3 regions of the Brevundimonas sp. AVps4 genome follow, and region 1 is predicted to be linked to each of the others. Evidence: predicted binding sites of a transcription regulator. Region 1 holds the regulator's gene; each other region holds the start of a gene.
The links. Region 1 encodes LexA, which represses DNA repair genes until DNA is damaged. Its sites were predicted from a motif close to ATGTTCNCNANNTGTTCT; they were not measured.

Region 1 (6,666 bases):
AACGATGACCTGACGGCGGCCGAGGCCTGGGCGCTGAACCCCGCCGCCGTCCTGCTGTCTCCCGGCCCCTGCGCGCCGGATCAGGCAGGCATCTGCCTGCCCCTGATCGACAGCGCACCGGCCTCCATGCCCATCCTGGGCGTCTGCCTGGGCCACCAGGCCATAGGCCAGGCCTTCGGCGGCGACGTGATCCGCGCCAAGACCCTGATGCACGGCAAGACCTCGCCGATCCATCACGACGGCAAGAGCGTCTTCGCCGGCCTGCCCTCGCCCTTCACCGCCACCCGCTATCATTCCCTGGCCGTGAAGCGCGAAACCCTGCCCGACTGTCTCGAGGTGACCGCCTGGACCGCCGACGGCGAAATCATGGGGCTCCAGCACCGCAGCCGCCCGATCCATGGCGTTCAGTTCCACCCGGAATCCATCGCTACAGAACATGGCCACGACATGCTGGCCAACTTCCTTCAGATCGCCGGCGTGAAGCGCCTCGCGGCCGCCTGATCATGGCCGCCTGACCATGGCCGATGGTTTCAAGCCGATCCTCGCCCGACTGGTCGAGGGCCACCCCCTGACGTCCGAACAGGCGCACGACTTCTTCGCCGCCTGCCTGCGCGGCGAACCGACCCCGTCCCAGGTCGCCGCCGCCGTCACCGCCCTTCGGATTCGCGGGGAGACGGTGGACGAGATCGCCGCCTTCGCCCAAGCCATGCGCGAGGCCGCCCTGACCTTGGATCATCCCTATGAGGTGATCGACACCTGCGGCACCGGCGGCGACGGCCAGCACACCTACAACATCTCCACCGCCGCCGCCCTGGTCCTGGCCGGCGCCGGCCTGAAGGTCGCCAAGCACGGCAACCGGGCCATGTCCTCGAAATCCGGCTCGTCCGACGTCCTGTCGATCCTGGGCGTCAACATGGCCGCCAGCCCGGCCCAGCAGCGCAAGGCGCTGGACGAGGCCGGCATCTGCTTCCTGTTCGCCCCCGCCTATCACGGCGCCATGCGCCATGTCGGCCCCGTCCGGGCCGAGATCGGTTTCCGCACAGTCTTCAATCTGCTGGGCCCCCTGTCCAACCCGGCCCAGGCCAGACGCCAGGTCATGGGCGTCTATGACCCCCGACTGCTCGAGCCTCTGGTCGAGGTGCTGGGCCGGCTGGGCGCGACCCGCGCCTGGACCGTCAACGGCCAGGGTCTGGACGAACTGGCGACGTCCGGCCCGACCGAAGTGGCGGAATGGAAGGACGGCGCCGTCCGCCGCTTCCAGGTCACGCCCGAGGACGCCGGCCTGCCCCGCGCCTCCATCGACGCCATTCGCGGCGGCGACGCCGAGGAGAACGCCGCCGCCCTGCGCGCCCTGCTGGCGGGCCAGACGGGCCCCTATCGCGACATCGTCTTGCTGAACGCCGCCGCCGCCCTCGTGGTCGCGGATCGGGCGACGGATCTCGCCGAAGGCGCCGCCCTGGCCGCAGCCGCCGTCGACGACGGCCGGGCCGCCCAGGCCCTGGAGCGGCTGGCCCGCATCACCTCGACCCCGCTGGAGACGGAGGACGCCCCATGACCGACGTTCTGGACCGTATCGCCGCCTACAAGCGCGAGGACGTCGCCGCCCGCAAGGCCGCGACCTCTCAGGACGCGATCGAGACTCTGGCCCAGGCCGCCTCGGCCCCGCGCGGCTTCCGCGCCGCTCTGGACAGGACCGTCGAGGAAACCGGCCGCCCCGCCTTGATCGCCGAGATCAAAAAGGCCAGCCCGTCCAAGGGTCTGATCCGTCCCGACTTCGATCCCCCGGCCCTCGCCCGGGCCTATGAGGCCGGCGGCGCGTCCTGCCTCTCGGTCCTGACCGACGGCCCCAGCTTCCAGGGCGACGACGCCTATCTGGGCCAAGCCCGTGCGGCGACCGGCCTGCCCTGCCTGCGCAAGGACTTCCTGGTCGACCCCTGGCAGGTGGCCGAAAGCCGGGCTCTGGGCGCCGACTGTATCCTGATCATCCTGGCCATGATCGACGATCGGCTGGCCGCCGAACTGCTGGCCGAGGCCGAGCGCTTCGGCATGGACGCCCTGATCGAAACCCACGACGAGGCGGAAATGGCGCGCGCCTGCGCCCTCGGCGGCGATCTGGTAGGGATCAACAACCGGTCGCTGCGGACGTTCGAGGTCGATCTGGAAACGACGGAACGCCTGGCGATCCTCAGCCCCGTGCGCGCCCTTCTGGTCGCCGAGAGCGGCATCTTCACCCCGGACGACGTTGCGCGCGTCTCCGCCGCCCACGCCCAGGCCATTCTGGTCGGCGAGAGCCTGATGCGTCAGGCCGACGTCGAGGCCGCGACGCGGGCGCTGCTGACCCTATGATCCAACGTGATGAGCGTGGTGAAGCGACGCCGTTAAGTTGACATTAGGAAGGAACACTTACAGAACATCGTCAATGTTCACGGCCCGTTCCGATTCGTCGGTCGGGCGCATGAGGGGCCGGCGATGCTCACGCGCAAACAGCACGAACTGCTGATGTTCATCCACGAACGGATTCAGGAGACCGGCGTCTCCCCCTCGTTCGACGAGATGAAGGAGGCGCTGGACCTGGCGTCCAAGTCGGGCATTCACCGTCTGATTACGGCGCTGGAGGAGCGCGGCTTCATCCGCCGCCTCGCCCATCGCGCCCGCGCCCTGGAAGTGACCAAACTGCCTGAACAGGCTACAGCCGGCGCCCCGCGCGGCCGGGCCGGGTTCAAGCCCGACGTCATCGAAGGCGGCGGCGCGCGTCCCGTCGCTGCAGCCTCAGCCGCCAATGACACCCGCGAACTGCCGCTCCTGGGCAAGATCGCCGCCGGCACCCCCATCGCGGCCATCCAGCACGAGCAGGAGCGGCTGCCGGTGCCGGAATCCATGCTGGGCAAGGGCGATCACTACATCCTCGAGATCGAGGGCGACTCCATGATCGAGGCCGGCATTCTGAACGGCGACCTGGTGGTCATCCGGCGCGGCGACACCGCCAACAACGGCGAGATCGTCGTGGCCCTGGTCGAGGGCGAAGAGGCCACGCTGAAACGCCTGCGCCGCAAGGGCGGCTCCATCGCCCTGGAGCCTGCCAACCGCGCCTATGAGACCCGCATCTTCGGTCCCGACCAGGTCGAGGTCCAGGGCAAGCTGGTCGGCCTCATGCGCCGCTATCACTGACAGCTGGATTCGGCCGGCGCGCCCACGGCCGGTCGCCCCGGACATCGGCCGTCCACACGGCCCGCCAGCCGCCCGCGCCGCTACGCCACAGCTCCACCGCCCCGCCGCGCGCAAAGTCCGCCCCGTCCAGAACCAGCCTCCCGTCACATGAGGGCGGCAGGGCGTGAACCACCGCCCGCACGCTGACGACCGAGGCCGCAAGGCACAGGGCGTCCATCTGCTCCATGTCCGGCGTCCGCCTGCCCCACCACAGGGCGACCGGCCCCGCCCCAGTGAGTTCGGGACGGCATGAAGCGCGGTCGCAGGCCCAGCCGGCCTCGGGGCGGTCCGCCAAGATCAGACCGCGCCGCCGGGACCACAGGTCCGTCGCAAACTCACGCACGCCGGGCCGGACGACGATCGCCTCGCCCTCCCGATGAAAGGCCGCATTGGTCCCGCCGTCGCCGATCCAGACGTCCGGCGTCGGCGCGCGCGGCCAGACCAGCACCGCCGCCGCCAGGGGCAGGCCCAGCCACCGCAGCCGCCCCTGCCACAGGCAGATGAACAGCACGCCTAGAAAGGCCACGGGCAGCACATAGTCCGGCGCGCTGGCGACCGTCCGCACCGCGCCGGGCAGGCCCGCGGTCCAGGTTCCGATCGCCAGCATCAGATCGACGCCCCACCCCGCCACCGCAAGGAAGGGTCCGCCCAGCCCCAAGGGCGCCAGCGCCGCCCCCAGGGCCAGGGTCGGCATCAGGACGAAATCGGCCACCGGCGCCGTACCCAGATTGGCCAGTAGGCCGTACACGGCCGTCCGGTTGAAATGCTGCATGGCGAAGGGTCCGGTCGCCAGACCGGCGACCACGCTGGCCGCGACGGCCGCCGCCAGCCAGCCTCCAAACCTCTGAACCGCCACGATCGGCCAGGGAGCCGCGATCTCGCGCACCCGCCGAGGCCAGACCTCCACCAGGGCCACCAGGGCCGCCGTCGCGGCGAAGGACATCTGAAAACCCGGCGTGACGATGGCTTCCGGTTGGATCAGCAAGACCACGAAGGCGGCGACGGCCAGCCCGTGCATGGTCACGGCCTGCCGGTCCAGCAATATGGCGATGAAGGCGATGGCGGCCGTGACGGCGGCCCGCTCCGCCGGCGGCGGCGCGCCCGACACCACCAGATAGGCGCCCACGGCCGCCAGCCCCGCCCATGCGGCGATCTTCTTGCCGGCGACCCGCAGCGCCAGCCACGGCCAGGCGGCCACCCCCAGCCGGACCGCAAAGAAGACGAAGCCGCCGACGATGGCCATATGCAGGCCCGACACCGACAGGATGTGCGCCAAACCCGAATCCCGCATCACCTCCACGTCTTCGGGGCTGATCCACGCCTCGTGGCTGGTGGTCATGGCGGCGGCGATCCCGCCTGTGCGAGGCCCAAGCTGGGCCACGATCCGTTCGGCCAGGGCGTAGCGCGCGCCGTTGACCGCCATCGTCAACCGGACGCGCCAGGGCGGGGGCGGCAGGTCGATGCTCCGCGTCTCCCCAAGCGCAAAGGCCACGCCGCCCAATCCTTGGAAGAAGGCGTTGCGGCCGAAGTCATAGGCGCCCGGCGCCGCTGGCGCAGGCGGCGGATTGAGGATGGCGAACAGTCGGATCGCCTCGCCCGGACGGGGCGGCGGCCCGCGCACGGTCACGCGCAGCCGCACCGGCGTCTCCTCGGGGGCGAGGCCGCGGATCCAGGTCGGCGCCGCCACCACCCGCGCCCCGTTCTGTCCGGGACTGTCGACGTCGATGACCCAGGCCTCGATCACGGTCGCTTCGCCCAGCGCCGGCGCGATCGGGGCGGCGATCGCCTCGGTCCGCACCTTGGCCGTCGCCAGCCCGCCGAGCAGACACGCCAGCATCATCAGGGGCCAGGTCCGGCCCCGCCCCCAGCCGCGCCGCCGTCCCGCCCACCAGGCGGCTGCGGCCATTCCCGCCGCTAGCAGCAGGGGCCATGACGGGGGCTCGAACCGCAGATTGAAATAGACGGCGCCGCCCGCCCCGAACGCCACCGGCGCCCAGAGCCGCCATCTCAGGCTCTGCGCCGCAAGCTCTTGGGCCAGCCAGACCCGCAAACGCGCGCCGGGGGTAGGCTTTGTCGCCTCGGGGCGTATAAGGGCCTCGCTTACGGACCCTTCCCCCATGACCTTGCCTTCTTCGACTGTCGTCACCCGCTTCGCCCCCTCGCCGACAGGCTATCTGCATATCGGCGGGGCGAGAACCGCCTTGTTCAACTGGCTGTACGCCAAGAGACACGCGGGACGCTTCCTGATCCGGGTCGAGGATACCGATCGGGAACGTTCGACCGAGGAGGCCGTCCAGGCCATCTTCGACGGCCTGAGCTGGCTGGAGCTGTTCGCCGACGAAGAGCCGGTGTTCCAGTTCAGCCGCGCCGACCGCCATCGCGAAGTCGTCGATCAACTGCTGGAGACCGGCCACGCCTATCGCGATTTCACCACGGCCGAGGAAACCGGACGTCTGCGCGACGCCGCCAAGGCCGAGCGTCGCACCTTTGAATCGCCCTGGCGCGACCGCACCCCGACCGTCGACGACCTGGCCCAGCCGCACGTCGTCCGCTTTCGACGCCCCCAGTCCGCCACGGTCACCGTCGCGGACGAGGTCCAGGGTTCGGTCAGCTGGTCGACCGACGACCTCGACGATCTGGTCCTGCTGCGCTCGGACGGAGCGCCGACCTATAATCTCGCGGTCGTTGTCGATGACCACGACATGGGGGTGACCCACGTCATCCGCGGCGACGACCATCTGAACAACGCCGCCCGCCAGAGCTTGATCTATGACGCCCTCGGCTGGACCCGACCGACCTTCGCCCATATCCCGCTGATCCACGGGCCGGACGGCGCCAAGCTGTCGAAGCGCCACGGCGCCCAGGCCGTCCACGAATACGCCGAAATGGGCTATCTGCCCGAGGCCATGCGCAACTATCTGGCGCGCCTCGGCTGGGGTCACGGCGACGACGAACTGTTCAGCGACGCCCAGGCGATCGAATGGTTCGATCTGGCCGGCATCGGCAAGGCGCCGGCGCGGCTGGACTTCGACAAGCTGGCCCACGTCAATTCGCATTGGCTGCGGCTCGCCGACGACGAACGCCTGGCCAAGCTGACGCTGGACGTCCACCTCGCCCGGGGTCGCAGCCTGGCCGAGGCCGACGAGGCCCGGCTCCAGCGCGCCATGCCCTTCGTGAAGGACCGCGCCAAGACCGTACTGGAGTTGGCCGACCAGACCAAATTCGTGCTCAAGACACGTCCCCTGGACATCGACGACAAGGGCCGCGCCCTGCTGTCCGGCGAAACCCTGGACCGCCTGGCGCGCCTGCGCGATCGGCTGGCCCTGTTCCAGTCCTGGGACGTCTTCGCCCTGGAAGCCGAGCTGAAAAGCTTCGCCGAATCCGAACAGGTCGGCTTCGGCAAGATCGGTCCGCCCATGCGGGCGGCCCTTACCGCAGGGTCAACTTCACCCGATATCG
Region 2 (6,666 bases), 210 kb from region 1:
AGGGTCGCGGTCAGGCGGCCGTCCAACATGGAGGATTCCAGATTGTTCTCGCGACGCAGGACCTGGAAGCTCTGGTCCTGAAGCACGTCGATGATTTGGTCGCCGCGCAAAATACGGACGGCATGAACCTGAACCGTCTCATGGGCCGGATTCCACACCGCGCTCACCGTACTGACGTTGGGCAGGCCCTGAGAGGTCTGAACCAGGGTGCGGCGACCGTAGTAGATGTGTGCGCCGTCGGCGTCGAAGCGGACCTGATCATCGACCGACAGCAGTCGAACGGGCGCGTCGTCGATGACGGCGGGACGTGCGCTGATCGGCGAGGCGACGACCCAGGCGGGCGTCGGCGCCCGCTCCACGTCCTGCGACCAGCTCGAAGAAGCCGCAACAAACCAGGCGGCCGCCGCCGCGATCAGAATACGCATCATTCTACAGTCCCCCTGCTCCTGCTGCCTAACACGGATGAGGCGGGCGTCCATAGACCAGAGGTTTTGTACTTGCGACTTGGGAGGCCGCGCCCCGCCGCCTTTGCCCTGCGTCGGCGGTTGACGTCAGGGTGTGGATGTAGCCGCGATATGGGGCTGGAGCGGTGGCGGACATGGATCATGGAGGCTCACGGACAGGAGGCCCGCGGCGTGGGTGCGGGGCAGGCCGCCTTCCTCACCCACCGTCTCCCAGCCGATGGGGTGTCCAAATCTTTGGAGGCCCCGCATGTCCTGCGCCGGCGCGACGCCGACGCAGGGATGGTCTAAAGTCCCGCCGAATCTGATCTGGAGTTCGATCATGAGTTTTTCCGCCACCGACGCCGCATTCGAGGGGTTTCGCGTGACGCGCCAGAACCCGGCGGCGGTTCTCCTCTGGTCGATGGTCTGGCTGATCGGGCTCATATTGAGCAGTCTGCTCGCGGCGCCCGCAATCATGCCCCATATGGCCGAGTTGCAGGCCGCCAACGGCGATATCAACGCCTTGTCGCCAGAAGCGCTACAAGCCTTCGGCTTGGCCATGGCTGGATTCATGCCGCCGTTGCTGTTGGCCCAGGCCCTCGTCGCGCCGGCCGTCTACCGCGCAGTGCTTGAGCCTGAGAAACGACGGTTCGGCTTCCTGCGACTGGGCAAGACCGAGGCTCGGATGTTGGGGGTTCTGATTATTCTGGTCGTCGTTCAGGTCGTATTGAACGTCGGAGCGGACCTCGCCACTCGGGGCGCCGGCGCGGCGATCGGTCTGGCGGGAGGCGTCATCGTGAATCTGATCGCCTTCGCACTGGGTCTCTGGGTGGCCGCTCGACTCAGCTTGGTCGCGCCTCTCACGGTGCTGCGGAGCGGCCTTCCTCTCGTGGAAGGATGGAAGCGCAGCGGCCCCATCGTCTGGCCTCTGATCGGCGTGAATGTTCTCGCCGTCGCCATGGCCTTGTTGGTGGGTCTGCTGCTGGCCCTCGTCGCCTGGCCTATGACGGCGGCCATGTCCGGCTCCGGCGCAGGCGCGGGTTTGGCGGCCCTGCTGCTGATGACGCTGATGGCGCTCGGTTTCGCACTGATCACCGTCCTGCTTTGGAGCCCGTTCGCGGCGATCTTGAAGCAGCTGGAGGGCTGACGGAGACGTTTCAGCGTCTGGAGTAAAACCTCAGGCCGAGGCCTTGACCCGCTTCCGCTTCGCCGGCGGGGGCGTCGCCGCCTGACCCAGGGCCGCGACCCGCGCCTTGCGCCGGGTCTCGTGACGATCCAGCACCTCCTTGAGGTATTTTCCGGTCCAGCTGGTCTTGTTCTCCGCCACCTGTTCCGGTGTGCCGACCGCGACGATCTCGCCGCCGCCGTCGCCGCCTTCCGGCCCGAAGTCGAGCAGATAGTCCGCCACCTTGATGACGTCGAGATTGTGCTCGATCACCACGATGGTGTTGCCAGCCTCGACCAGTTCCTGAAGCACTTCCAGAAGTTTGCGCGTATCTTCGAAATGCAGGCCGGTGGTCGGCTCGTCGAGGATGTAGAGGGTCCGGCCGGTCGCGCGTTTCGACAGTTCCTTGGACAGCTTGACCCGCTGGGCCTCGCCGCCGGACAGGGTGGTCGCGGGCTGGCCGACCTTGACGTAGCCGAGGCCCACCCGCTCCAGCGTCAGCATCTTGTCGCGGATCGGCGGCACCGCCTTGAAGAACTGGGCGGCCTCCTCGACCGTCATGTCCAGGACGTCCGAGATCGACTTGCCCTTGAACACGATCTCCAGCGTTTCGCGGTTGTAGCGCTTGCCCTTGCAGACGTCGCAGGTGACGTAGACGTCGGGCAGGAAGTGCATCTCGATCTTGATGACGCCGTCGCCCTGGCAGGCCTCGCAGCGGCCGCCCTTGACGTTGAAGCTGAAACGGCCGGGGCCGTAGCCGCGCGCCTTGGATTCCGGCAGGCCGGCGTACCAGTCGCGGATGGGGCCGAAGGCGCCGGTGTAGGTGGCGGGGTTGGAGCGCGGGGTGCGGCCGATCGGCGACTGGTCGATGTCGATGACCTTGTCGAAATGCTCCAGCCCCTCGATGCGGTCGAAGGGGGCGGGGGCGTCCGACGCATTGTTCAGGCGACGCGCGGCGGCCTTGTACAGGGTCTCGATGGTGAAGGTCGATTTGCCGCCTCCGGATACGCCGGTGATGCAGGTGAACAGGCCCACCGGGATTTCGCCGGTGACGCTCTTCAGATTGTTGCCGCTGGCGCCAGAGATCTTCAGCATCCGCTTGCGGTCCACCGGACGGCGGCCATCGGCAGGAATTTCGATCTCCCGTTCGCCGGTCAGATATTTGCCGGTCAGGCTGTTGGGATTGGCCATAACCTGTTGCGGCGTGCCCTCGGCGCAGACCGTGCCGCCATGCACCCCCGCAGCGGGGCCCATGTCGATGACATAGTCGGCGGTCAGGATGGCTTCCTCGTCGTGCTCGACCACAAGGACCGAATTGCCGAGGTCGCGCAGCCCTTTCAGGCTTTCCAGCAGGCGGGTGTTGTCGCGCTGGTGCAGGCCGATGGAGGGCTCGTCCAGCACATAGAGGACGCCGGTCAGGCCCGAACCGATCTGCGAGGCCAGACGAATGCGCTGGCTCTCTCCGCCCGACAAGGTGCCGGACGAGCGGGACAGGTTCAGATAGTCCAGACCGACGTTGTTCAGGAACCGCAGCCGGTCGCAGATCTCCTTCAGGATGCGCCGGGCGATCTCCATCTGCTTCTCTGTCAGGCTCTCTTCCAGGGTCGAGAACCAGAGGTAGGCCTTGGAGATCGACAGCATGGAGATATCGGCGATGTCCTCGCCGCCGACCTTGACGGCCAGGGCCTCGGGCTTCAGCCGCTTGCCGCCGCAGGCCTCACAGGGGGTCTCGGACTGATAGCGTGCCAGCTCCTCGCGAACCCAGGCGCTGTCGGTCTCGCGCCAGCGCCGCTCCAGGTTCGGCAGGACGCCCTCGAACGGCTTAGAGACCTCGTATTTGCGGGCGTTGTCGTCATAGGTGAATTTGATCTTCTCAGCGCCCGTGCCGTGCAGGATCGCCTTATGCGCCTGGGCCGGCAGATCGCGCCAAGCCACATCCATCGAGAAGCCGTAGTGGCGGCTGAGCGACTGAAGCGTCTGGGTATAGAGAGGTGAGGGGCCGCGCGCCCACGGCGCTACCGCCCCCTTGTGCAGGCTCTTGTCGCGATCGGGGATCACCAGGTCGGCGTCGAAGGCGAGCTTGACCCCTAGGCCGTCGCACACCGGACAGGCGCCGAAGGGATTGTTGAACGAGAACAGCCGCGGCTCGATCTCCGAGATGGTGAAGCCGGACACCGGGCAGGCGAATCGTTCGGAGAAGACGAGGGTGCGCGGCGCTGTCTCGCCCTCGGCGACGCTGGCCCATTCCGCCGTGGCGATACCGTCGGCGAGGCTCAGCGCCGTCTGCAGGCTGTCGGCGTAGCGACCTTCCTGATCCGGCTTGGTCACGATCCGGTCCACGACGATGTCGATGTCGTGCTTGAACTTCTTGTCCAGGGTCGGGGCTTCGTCGATCGGATAGAATTGCCCGTCGATCTTCAGCCTCTGGAAGCCCTGACGCTGCCATTCGGCGATTTCCTTGCGGTACTCGCCCTTGCGGCCGCGAACGACCGGAGCCAGCAGCAGGATGCGTTCGCCGTCGGGCAGGGCCGTCAGCTTATCGACCATCTGGCTGATGGTCTGGCTCTCGATCGGCAGGCCGGTGGCCGGCGAATAGGGCACGCCGACCCGCGCCCACAGCAGGCGCATATAGTCGTGGATCTCCGTCACCGTGCCGACGGTCGAGCGAGGGTTTTTGGACGTCGTCTTCTGTTCGATCGAAATGGCCGGCGACAGACCCTCGATCAGGTCCACGTCCGGCTTGCCCATCAGTTCCAGAAACTGGCGCGCATAGGCCGACAGGCTCTCGACATAGCGCCGCTGGCCCTCGGCGTAGATGGTGTCGAACGCAAGGGACGACTTGCCCGAGCCCGACAGGCCGGTCATCACCACCAGCTGTTCGCGCGGAATATCCAGGTCCACGCCCTTGAGATTATGCTCGCGGGCGCCGCGAACGCGGATGAAGTTGTGCTTTTCGGTCATGCGGTCCGGGAAACGCGGAGAGGAGCCGGAGGGCTCCGGCGCGACATTGCTATATGGGGATGATTTGCCCGATTTAAGCAAGAACAATGTGTGAACATTGCGGCGCTGGGCGCGTCCAGCCCGGTTGACCTACTCCGGCGTCCAGGCCTGTGTCGGGCGCAAGAAACGCTCGCCCTTGGCCAGCATCACTCCGTTTGCGGTCGCGACGCCGAGCTCCAGGCTCTCGGCGATGCGGCGGGCGCGTTCGATGAAATGGGCCGCGGCGACGGGCGGGCACAGGTCGCGGGCGGTCTCGGCGAACAACTCAAGCCAGCGGTCGAAGTGGCGCGCGTCGATCGGCAGGGGCAGATGTTTCGGCATAGGCCGACCCTGGTAGACGCCAGACGAAAGGGCGACCGACGACCAGAACAGCTTCATCTGCGCCAGATGCGGGCCCCAGTCGGCGATCCGATCCGCGAAGATCGGCCCGATCAGCCGGTCGTCGCGGACGCGGGCGTAGAAGCCCTCGACCAGGGCGTCGATCATCGCCTCGTCGATGCCGGTTTCGTCGCGCAGCCGCTGAACAGCCGCGTCGCGGCGCGCGGCGGCTCCGGCAGGGTCTTCTATGCGGAAGCGGCTCTCCATTCCGACGTCCTAGCGGCTTGGTGGGCGGGGCGCCATCGGACCATCGGTCCACCCCGGAGCCACCCCCTCTTCACGCGGGCGTGTTCATATCAGGGGCTCCCCGGACTTGCGGATTGCATAAATACGACCCATCCTCCTGTCTCTGAGGAGTTTTGAGCAGGAGGCTCGAAGATCATGATCATCGCACTGGCAACCGGTTCCGCCCTGTCCGCCATGCTGCTCGTGATCCTCCATGCCAACCAGCCCAAGCCCAAGCGCGTTCCCGTGCGCGCTCGCGACCCTCGACAAGGTCGCCGCTAGAACGCCTGACGGCGTTACGCTTTTCGACAATCTGAGCCTGACGTTCGGGCCTGAGCGCACCGGCGTCGTCGGTCGCAACGGCGCGGGCAAGAGCACGCTGCTGCGTCTGATCGCCGGCGACCTGTCCCCCAATGAGGGAACGGTCACGTGCCTCGGCTCTGTCGGCGTTCTGGATCAACGGTCCGATCCGTCTCCCGTCGAGACAGCGGCGCAAACCCTGGGCGTCGCGCCGGCCCTGGCGGCGATCGACCGGCTGCTGGCTGGCGCGGGCGACGCCCAGGACTTGGCCGACGCCGATTGGACCCTGGAACCCCGGATCGATTCAGCCCTCGCCGAAGTCGGGTTGGCGGGCCTGCCGATGGACCGGCCGACACGCAGCCTCAGCGGCGGGGAACAGACCCGGCTACGGCTTGCGGGATTGATCCTGGCGGCGCCCGACCTGATCCTGCTGGACGAACCGACCAATCACCTGGACGTCGAGGCGCGGCGCTGGGTGGCCGAGGTGCTGGGTCGCTGGAAGGGCGGGGCGGTGGTGGTCAGCCATGACCGGGATCTGCTGCGTCGCATGGATCGCATCGTCGAGGTGTCCGGCCTGGGGGTCGCCGTCCACGGCGGGAACTACGACCTCTACGCCGCACGCAAGGCGATTGAGCGCGAAACAGCCGAACGCGACCTGGTCGAGGCTGAACGGACGCTGGCCCGCGTGGCGGCGGTCGCCCAGCGTCGCACGGAGATGAAGGCGCGGCGAGACGCGGCCGGACGCCGCAAGGCGGCCAAGGGCGACATGCCCAGGATTCTGATCGACGCCCGGGCCGAGCGGGCCGAAAACAGCGGCGGCGCCGACCGGCTCCTCGCTGTGCGCCAGGCGGCGGAGGCGGAAACCGCCCTGGCCGCCGCGCACCAAGGGGTGGAGCGGGTGCGGACCCTGGCCATCCCCATGCCCGCCACAGGCCTTGCGGCGGGACGGACGGTGGCGACCTTGAGCGGGGCGGTCTGGACGACACAGGGCGGGCGGCGGATCGTCGGCCCCGTGGATCTGACCTTGACCGGCCCGGAGCGGGTCGCCGTCACCGGCCCGAACGGCGCGGGCAAGACGACCCTGCTGCGGCTCATCACCGGCGATCTTGCACCGACTTCGGGCCAGGTGCAGCGACCTGTTCCCGCAGCCTTGCT
Region 3 (6,666 bases), 120 kb from region 1:
AGTTGAGGAAGGCCGTGGCGGACCAGCGCTTGGCGGCCATGCCGGAGGAGATGCGCCGCGCGGCGCTTGGGCCGTCCGCCCAGGTCAGTCGCGAGATCGTCGAAACCCTGCGGGCGATCATTGCGCAGGAGGTGACGCGGCAGCTGGATCTCGCCATCTGCGCGATGCTGGCCCGCGCGGCCGAGGCAGAAGAGGGCGCGGCTCTATCGGCCGAGGCGACGCACAGCTGATCTGATTTCCCTCGAATTCGGATTGCTCGCTTCACAAAACTCCGGGAAACCCGTTTAAGTTGTATTCAAGGGGGTGATGGGGCGGCGACGTCGCATAGACGGCGGGCGGCGCTTCTCCGCCAAGGTCGGATCAGCGCGTCGGCGGCCGACTTCAGCCCGATGGGACAGAGGGGTCGGGAAGATGAATGTTGTCCGCCTGTTTCCAGAAAAGGAAACCCCGGAGATCGAACAGATCGCCAGGTCGCCGGCCCGAACCGAACGAGGCTTGCGTCGGGGTATAAAGCCGGCCCAGCCTTCGCCGGTCGATGTTCTGGCCAGGGCGGCTGGAGGGCGGCGCGCCGGTTCGCCGCTGACGCCGACGGAGGTCATCGCGCGATCCCTGGAGCGGCCGGCCTCCATGGATCGGTTCTGGGCCATCTGGATGGCGCATCAGACAGCCCTGCGGCAGAGAAGTCTTCGTCTGTCCGGCGGAAATCGCGCCGATGCCGAGGATGCGCTGAGCGCCGCCATGGTGCGGGCCGCCCAGGCTTTTCAGCGGCAACCGGTGGAGAATCCCCGAGCTTGGCTGGTGCGTATACTGCACAACACCTGCATGGATCTGCATCGCCAGAACGCCAACCGAATCCCTATACAGACAGGGGACGCCGATCTGCCGCCGCCGACTGCGGCGGCCTGGGTCAGGGCGGCGCCGTCGCCGGAAGAAGCCCTGTCGCAACAAGAGCGAGACGCCGCCTGGGGCAAGGCCATGAACGCCCTGCCGGCCGCCCTGGTCGAACCCTTGCGGCTTCACCTGGACGATTGGGGAGATGATCGGATCGCCGCCCATCTGAACATCAGCCGCGAACTGGTTCGAAAACGACGACAACTCGCCAAGAACCGTCTGCGCCTGTTGCTGGACCTCTAGGCGGGCGTATCGACCAGCACCGCCGGCGACACGGGCGCGCCTGTGGCCTCTGCCACCAGTTCGGCCGTGCGCGCTTCGATCACGGCTTCAAGGCGCGTAAGGAATTCGTCCTTGTCTAGGCCGACTGGAATGGGGTCCAGAAACTCCAGCGTGGCCGTGCCGGGATGCTTCTCGTACTTCTCTTCGGGCCAGAAGAGGCCGAGGTTGGTGGCCAGCGGCACGACCGGCATGTCGAAGTCGCGATACATATGCCAGACACCTGAGCGATAGCGGTATTTCTGTCCGACTGGGGCGAGGTGACCTTCAGGATAGATCAGGATCTTGCGGTTTTCAGCCCTGGTCTGGGCGGCGCGGGTTGCGAGCGCCTGACGCGCTTCGTGGCCGCCGCAGCTGTTGACCACGATCGCCCCCAGCTTTTTCAGAACGCCGCCGAGCAGGGGAAATTTTTCCAGGTGGTCGCCGGTGACGAAAGCCAGATCGTCGAACTGATCATAGGTCGCGAAGCCGTCGCCCCAGCTCTGGTGTTTGGAGGCGATGATGAAGGCGCCCTCAGGCAGCCGTTCCTTGCCCCGCACGTCCAGGCGGATGCCGGCGAAGAGGGCCATGGCCTGCACCATGCGTCGGACGTAGCGGCGGATGACCCAGCCAGTCGGGCCCCGCCCGGGGGCAAGCGCCGCGAAGGCGGCGGCCAAGCCATAGGCGATCGAGAGAATCCAGTAGGCGACGTTGAATGAAAAGCTGCGCATGGATCGATTATTGCGCAGCTGGCCGCGATGTCATGCCCTCAAGCCGCGTTTTCGAGGGCGGGCGCCCGCGTGACGCGATTGCGACCCCCGCGCTTGGAGGCGTAAAGCGCCGCGTCCGCGCGCTCCAGAAGGGCGGCGGGGCTTTCTCCCGGCCGATAGTCGGCAAAGCCGGCCGAAAGCGTCACCTTGCCCAGATCGTCGTTGGTCGAGCGACGCCGCAAGGCTCGGGACGCAACCTCTTCGCGGATGGTCTCCAGCGCCGCCAGAACCGTCCCCGCACCCTCGCCGGGGAAAAGGATGGCGAACTCTTCACCGCCGAAGCGGGCGACGAAGCGATTTCCGCCGCTGAAGCGAGACAGGACGGTCGAGACATAGCGCAAAACCTGGTCGCCCGTCTGATGGCCCCAAGTGTCGTTGAACCGTTTGAAGTGGTCGATGTCGATGATCGCCAGGATCAGCGGCGCATCGCCAGACGCACAGGACTGTTCCAACCGCTCGTCGAAGGCCTTGCGGTTGGCCAGGCTGGTCAGGGCGTCGGTCATCGCTTCGCGCCGGACCTCTTCCAGATGCTCGCGCAGTCGCGCGATTTCCTTGTTGGAGGTCTCCAGCCGCTTTTCCAGGACGGCGGTTTCGCGCCGCGCGCGTTTGGTCGCCGTCGACAGGCCGCCGACCAGCGCTTTCAGCGGCGAGGCGGCGCCGGCGGCTTCAATAGTGTTGGACGCATCCGCCAGGGTGTCGCCATAGTCCGCCTGGGTCTTATGGGCCTTGGCGATGGCGTTGGCGACGCTGGCCAGTTCCCGGTCCAGCACGGCGCCGGCGTCGCGAATCTGCTCCGACAAGCGGCCGCGCGGCAGGAATTCTGCGGCGAGCCGCTCGGACACCTCGTCCGATATGATTGCCGACGCGGCCAGGAGCCGGTCGATCTCGCAGGCGAGCGGGCTCTCGCGGTCGTCAAGGTAATGAAGCCAGAGCTCGAAGTTCAGTCGGGTCGGCCAGACGCCGGCCTTTTCCATCTCGTCGATGACATGGTGCGCGAAGGCGTAAGCCTGAGGCCCTCTGACCGTCGTCTCCAGCTCGGCCGTCATTCTACGCTCCAACCCCCTTCTAGAGTTTCGCAGGACATTAGATGTCTATCCGTAACACCGGGTAAACAGCAGACGGGGAGAGGGCGTAAATCAGCGGGGATCAGCCGTGAATGATCACCGGTCGGCGTAGGAAGGCGGGTATGTCGTCGCCGAAACCCTTGACCCCGGTCCGCTCGCGCTCCTCCGGCCGGCGTTCGCCGCGGCGATCGGACTGGCGCAGTTGAGGCTCGAGTTCCGCACGGGCGGGACGATCCGAATCGACAGAAACCGGCTCGGAGAGGGTCGCCTCGACCGCTGGCGGAGGCGCGGCCTCCGGCTTGGTCTTGCGGCGGCTGCGAGAGCGGGCCGGAGCCTCGGCGGTCTGCGCTTCGGTCGGGATTTCCGCAGACGCCACGACGGCCTGTTCCGTCTTGTCCGTTGATCGCGTCCCACCGCGGCCGGTTCTTTCGCGTCCGCCCTTGTCATCGCGCTGGGCGGGCTTCTTGGTCGTGTCGAAATCGACGCCGTCCAGGACCAACTCCTCCGGCTCCTTCTTGATCAGCTTGAGCACCTTATCCAGCGACTTGTCGTCGGCCGGGGTCACGATCATGAAGGCCTGTCCCAGACGGCCGGCCCGGCCCGTGCGGCCGATGCGGTGCACATAGTCGTCGGCGTGGTGCGAGACGTCGTAGTTGAAGACGTGGCTGACGTCGGGAATGTCCAGACCGCGCGCGGCGACGTCGGACGCCACCAGAATCTTCAGCGCCCCCGAACGGAAGTCGGCCAGGGTCTTCATCCGGTGCGACTGATCCAGGTCGCCATGGATGGGGGCGGCGTCGAAGCCATGAGTCTTCAGCGACTTGGCGACGATATCGACTTCCGACTTGCGGTTGCAGAAGACGATGCCGTTCTTGACGTCCGACCGCTCGATCAGGGCCCGCAGAGCGGTGCGCTTGGCCTTGGGGTCGCTGGTGGGGATGCGAACCAGATATTGGGTGATGGTGTCGGCGGTCTGGGCGGGACGCGAGACCTCGATCCGGGTCGGATCCTTGAGGAAGGCGGTCGTCAGGCGGGTGATCTCCGGCGGCATGGTGGCCGAGAAGAACAGGGTCTGGCGACGCGGCGGCGTCAGTTTGAAGATCCGTTCGATGTCGGGGATGAAGCCCATGTCGAGCATCCGGTCGGCTTCATCGACGACCATGATCTCGACGCCCGTCAGCAGCATCTTGCCGCGTTCGAACAGGTCGAGCAGGCGGCCTGGAGTGGCGATCAGGACATCGACGCCCTTGTTCAGCGCCGCCACCTGGTCGCCCATGGAGACGCCGCCGATCAGCAGCACCCAGCTCAGCTTGGTGCCCTTGGCGTATTTGGCGAAGCTCTCGGCGACCTGGTCGGCCAGTTCGCGGGTCGGGGCCAGGACGATGGCGCGCGGCATCCGGGCGCGGGCGCGGCCCGAGGCCAGGCGCTCGACCAGGGGCAGGGTGAAGGCGGCGGTCTTGCCCGTCCCGGTCTGGGCGATGCCCAGGACGTCGCGGCCGGCGAGGGCGACGGGGATCGCCTGTTCCTGAATGGGGGTGGCGGTCGTATAGCCGGTGTCGGCGACCGCTTGCAGGGTCGTGGGCGAAAGGCCCAGTTGGGAAAATTCTGTCATGAATCCTTGGGACGAAAAGCGTCTGCGTGCATAGCAGCGACGGAACCGCCCCTCTTTGGGCGAGCGGGCGGCGCGGATCGCAGACCTGTCCCGAGGCTGGGGGCGATATAGAAGCCCCTCCGACAAAGTCAAGTATTCTCGCTATTTCGGCCTGCTGAGGCGGAATAAATTCCCATGGTCAAGTTGGAGGTCGCTTGACTCCACGTGGCCTGAAAGAGGCATATAAGAGAACAAAAGGAGAACTGTTGTGCGGTCCGACCGCAAGATCGAAGCCCTGCGCCAACATCTGAAAACCCTGGAGGCAGCCGGTCATCCAGTGGACGACGCACGCTTCGATCTCGGACTGGAGGCGGCTGACCGGCATCTAGGCGGGCTGGCGACCCATGGGCTGCACGAGGTTTACGCCGCGACTACGCCTGATGCGACAGCGGCCCTGGGGTTCGCTCTGGGACTGGTCCGCCGGACGGCGGGCGATCGACCTGTGGTCTGGGGGGTCCAGGCCATGGCCGAACTGGAGACGGGGCGGATCTATGGGGCGGGCCTGCGCGAACTGGGGCTGGATCCCGGCCGGCTGGTGCTGGTGCGGGTCAAGGAGACGAAGGACCTGCTGGCGGCGGGAGAGGAAGCCCTGGCCGGTGGAGCCGTGGGAGCGGTGCTGCTGACAGCCTGGGGCGAGAGCAAGGTGCTGAGCCTGACCGCCACGCGTCGCCTGTCGATGGCGGCAGGGCAGGGACGGGCGACTGCACTCCTGACCCGGTTGGCGGCCCAGCCCCAGCCCAGTGCAGCCGAAACGCGGTGGCGGATCAGGGGGGCTTTGTCGCGGGCGCTGGAAGCGGAGGCCCCTGGCCATCCGACCTATGCGGTCGAACTGTTGCGACATCGGCTGGGCGCGCAGCCGAGAAGCTGGATCATGGAGTGGGATCGTGAGCGCGGAGTCTTCCAGAATGGCGGGCAGAATGTCGGGCATGGACAGCAACGACCGCCGCTATCTGGCGGTTTGGTTTCCTCTGTTGCCGACGGATCGACTGCGGCGCGAGGAGAGGGGCTCAGACGCCACGGCTGAGGCTGCGACCGTGCTCGTGGAGAAGGTGAAGGGGGCGCTGCGCCTGGCGGCGGCCAACGGCGCGGCCCTGGCCCTGGGTCTGTCGCCGGGCATGACCCTGGCCGATGCACGGGCGCGGGCGCCGGATATTCGCGTGGTCGCGCACCGGCCGGAGGCGGACGCGGCCCTGTTGAAACGGGTGCTGCTGGACTTCGGGCGTTTCACGCCGATGGCGGCGACCGACGGGCCGGACGGTCTGGCGTTGGACGTGACCGGTTGCGCCCATCTGTTCGGGGGCGAGGCGGGGCTGGTCCGGGCTGTCGCGGCGCGGGCCGAGGGCGTGGGTCTGGCGGTGCGTCTGGCCCTGGCCGGCACGCCCGAGGCGGCGCGCGCCCTGGCGCGCTTCGGGCGGGGCGGGATTTACGAGGGTGGGGGGCAGAACCAGGCCTTGCGCCGCCTGCCGGTCGCGGCGCTGGAGCTGTCGGACAAGGAGACCCAGGCCCTGTCGCGGGCGGGCTTGAAGACCCTGGGGCATCTGGCGGATCGCCCTACCGCCCCCATCGCCGCCCGCTTCGGCGCGGCGGCGGCGACGCGGCTGAACCGGGTGTTGGGACGCGAAGACGTCCGCATCCGTCCCGAACGGCCGGTTACGCTCGTCTCCGTCGACCGCATTCTGGTCGAACCGATCACGGAGACCCCGGACATCGAGGCGGTGATCGGCGACCTGCTGGTCGAGGCCATGGACCGGCTGGACCTGCGCGGTCAGGGCGGGCGCGCCTTTCAGGCCGGCTTTTTCCGCCTGGACGGAGAGGTGCGCCACATCACCGTGCGGACGGGCCGCCCCAGTCGCGACGCGGCGGCTGTGCTGCGCCTGTTTCGCGAACGGCTGGCCAATCTGGCGCGACCACTGGAGCCCGGTTTCGGCTTCGACCAGATGCGTCTGTCCGTAACGGTCGCCGATCGCCTGGCCTCGCGCCAGAGGGGATTTGAGGCCGCCCCGTCGACCGCCGAAGATCTGGGGCGACTGAT

Region 2: uvrA (excinuclease ABC subunit UvrA) is a predicted target of LexA. The motif match lies at 4,650-4,667, and genes of this name have one in related genera.
Region 3: ACW178_RS09945 (ImuA family protein) is a predicted target of LexA. The motif match lies at 4,823-4,840, and genes of this name have one in related genera.

Annotation. Positions count from the first base shown of each region.
Region 1 is NZ_CM178741.1:1,869,372-1,876,037, reverse strand. It holds gene ACW178_RS09295 (anthranilate synthase component II) at 1-501, shown strand, start outside; gene trpD (anthranilate phosphoribosyltransferase) at 518-1,555, shown strand; gene trpC (indole-3-glycerol phosphate synthase TrpC) at 1,552-2,346, shown strand; gene lexA (transcriptional repressor LexA) at 2,470-3,168, shown strand; gene ACW178_RS09275 (ComEC/Rec2 family competence protein) at 3,149-5,326, opposite strand; gene gltX (glutamate--tRNA ligase) at 5,325-6,666, shown strand, end outside.
Region 2 is NZ_CM178741.1:1,659,902-1,666,567, forward strand. It holds gene ACW178_RS08130 (DUF3857 domain-containing protein) at 1-428, opposite strand, end outside; gene ACW178_RS08135 (hypothetical protein) at 784-1,590, shown strand; gene uvrA (excinuclease ABC subunit UvrA) at 1,621-4,569, opposite strand; gene ACW178_RS08145 (group III truncated hemoglobin) at 4,699-5,193, opposite strand; gene ACW178_RS08150 (ABC-F family ATP-binding cassette domain-containing protein) at 5,426-6,666, shown strand, end outside.
Region 3 is NZ_CM178741.1:1,993,456-2,000,121, forward strand. It holds gene ACW178_RS09920 (hypothetical protein) at 1-230, shown strand, start outside; gene ACW178_RS09925 (RNA polymerase sigma factor) at 496-1,134, shown strand; gene ACW178_RS09930 (lysophospholipid acyltransferase family protein) at 1,131-1,880, opposite strand; gene ACW178_RS09935 (GGDEF domain-containing protein) at 1,919-2,965, opposite strand; gene ACW178_RS09940 (DEAD/DEAH box helicase) at 3,066-4,595, opposite strand; gene ACW178_RS09945 (ImuA family protein) at 4,843-5,658, shown strand; gene ACW178_RS09950 (Y-family DNA polymerase) at 5,561-6,666, shown strand, end outside.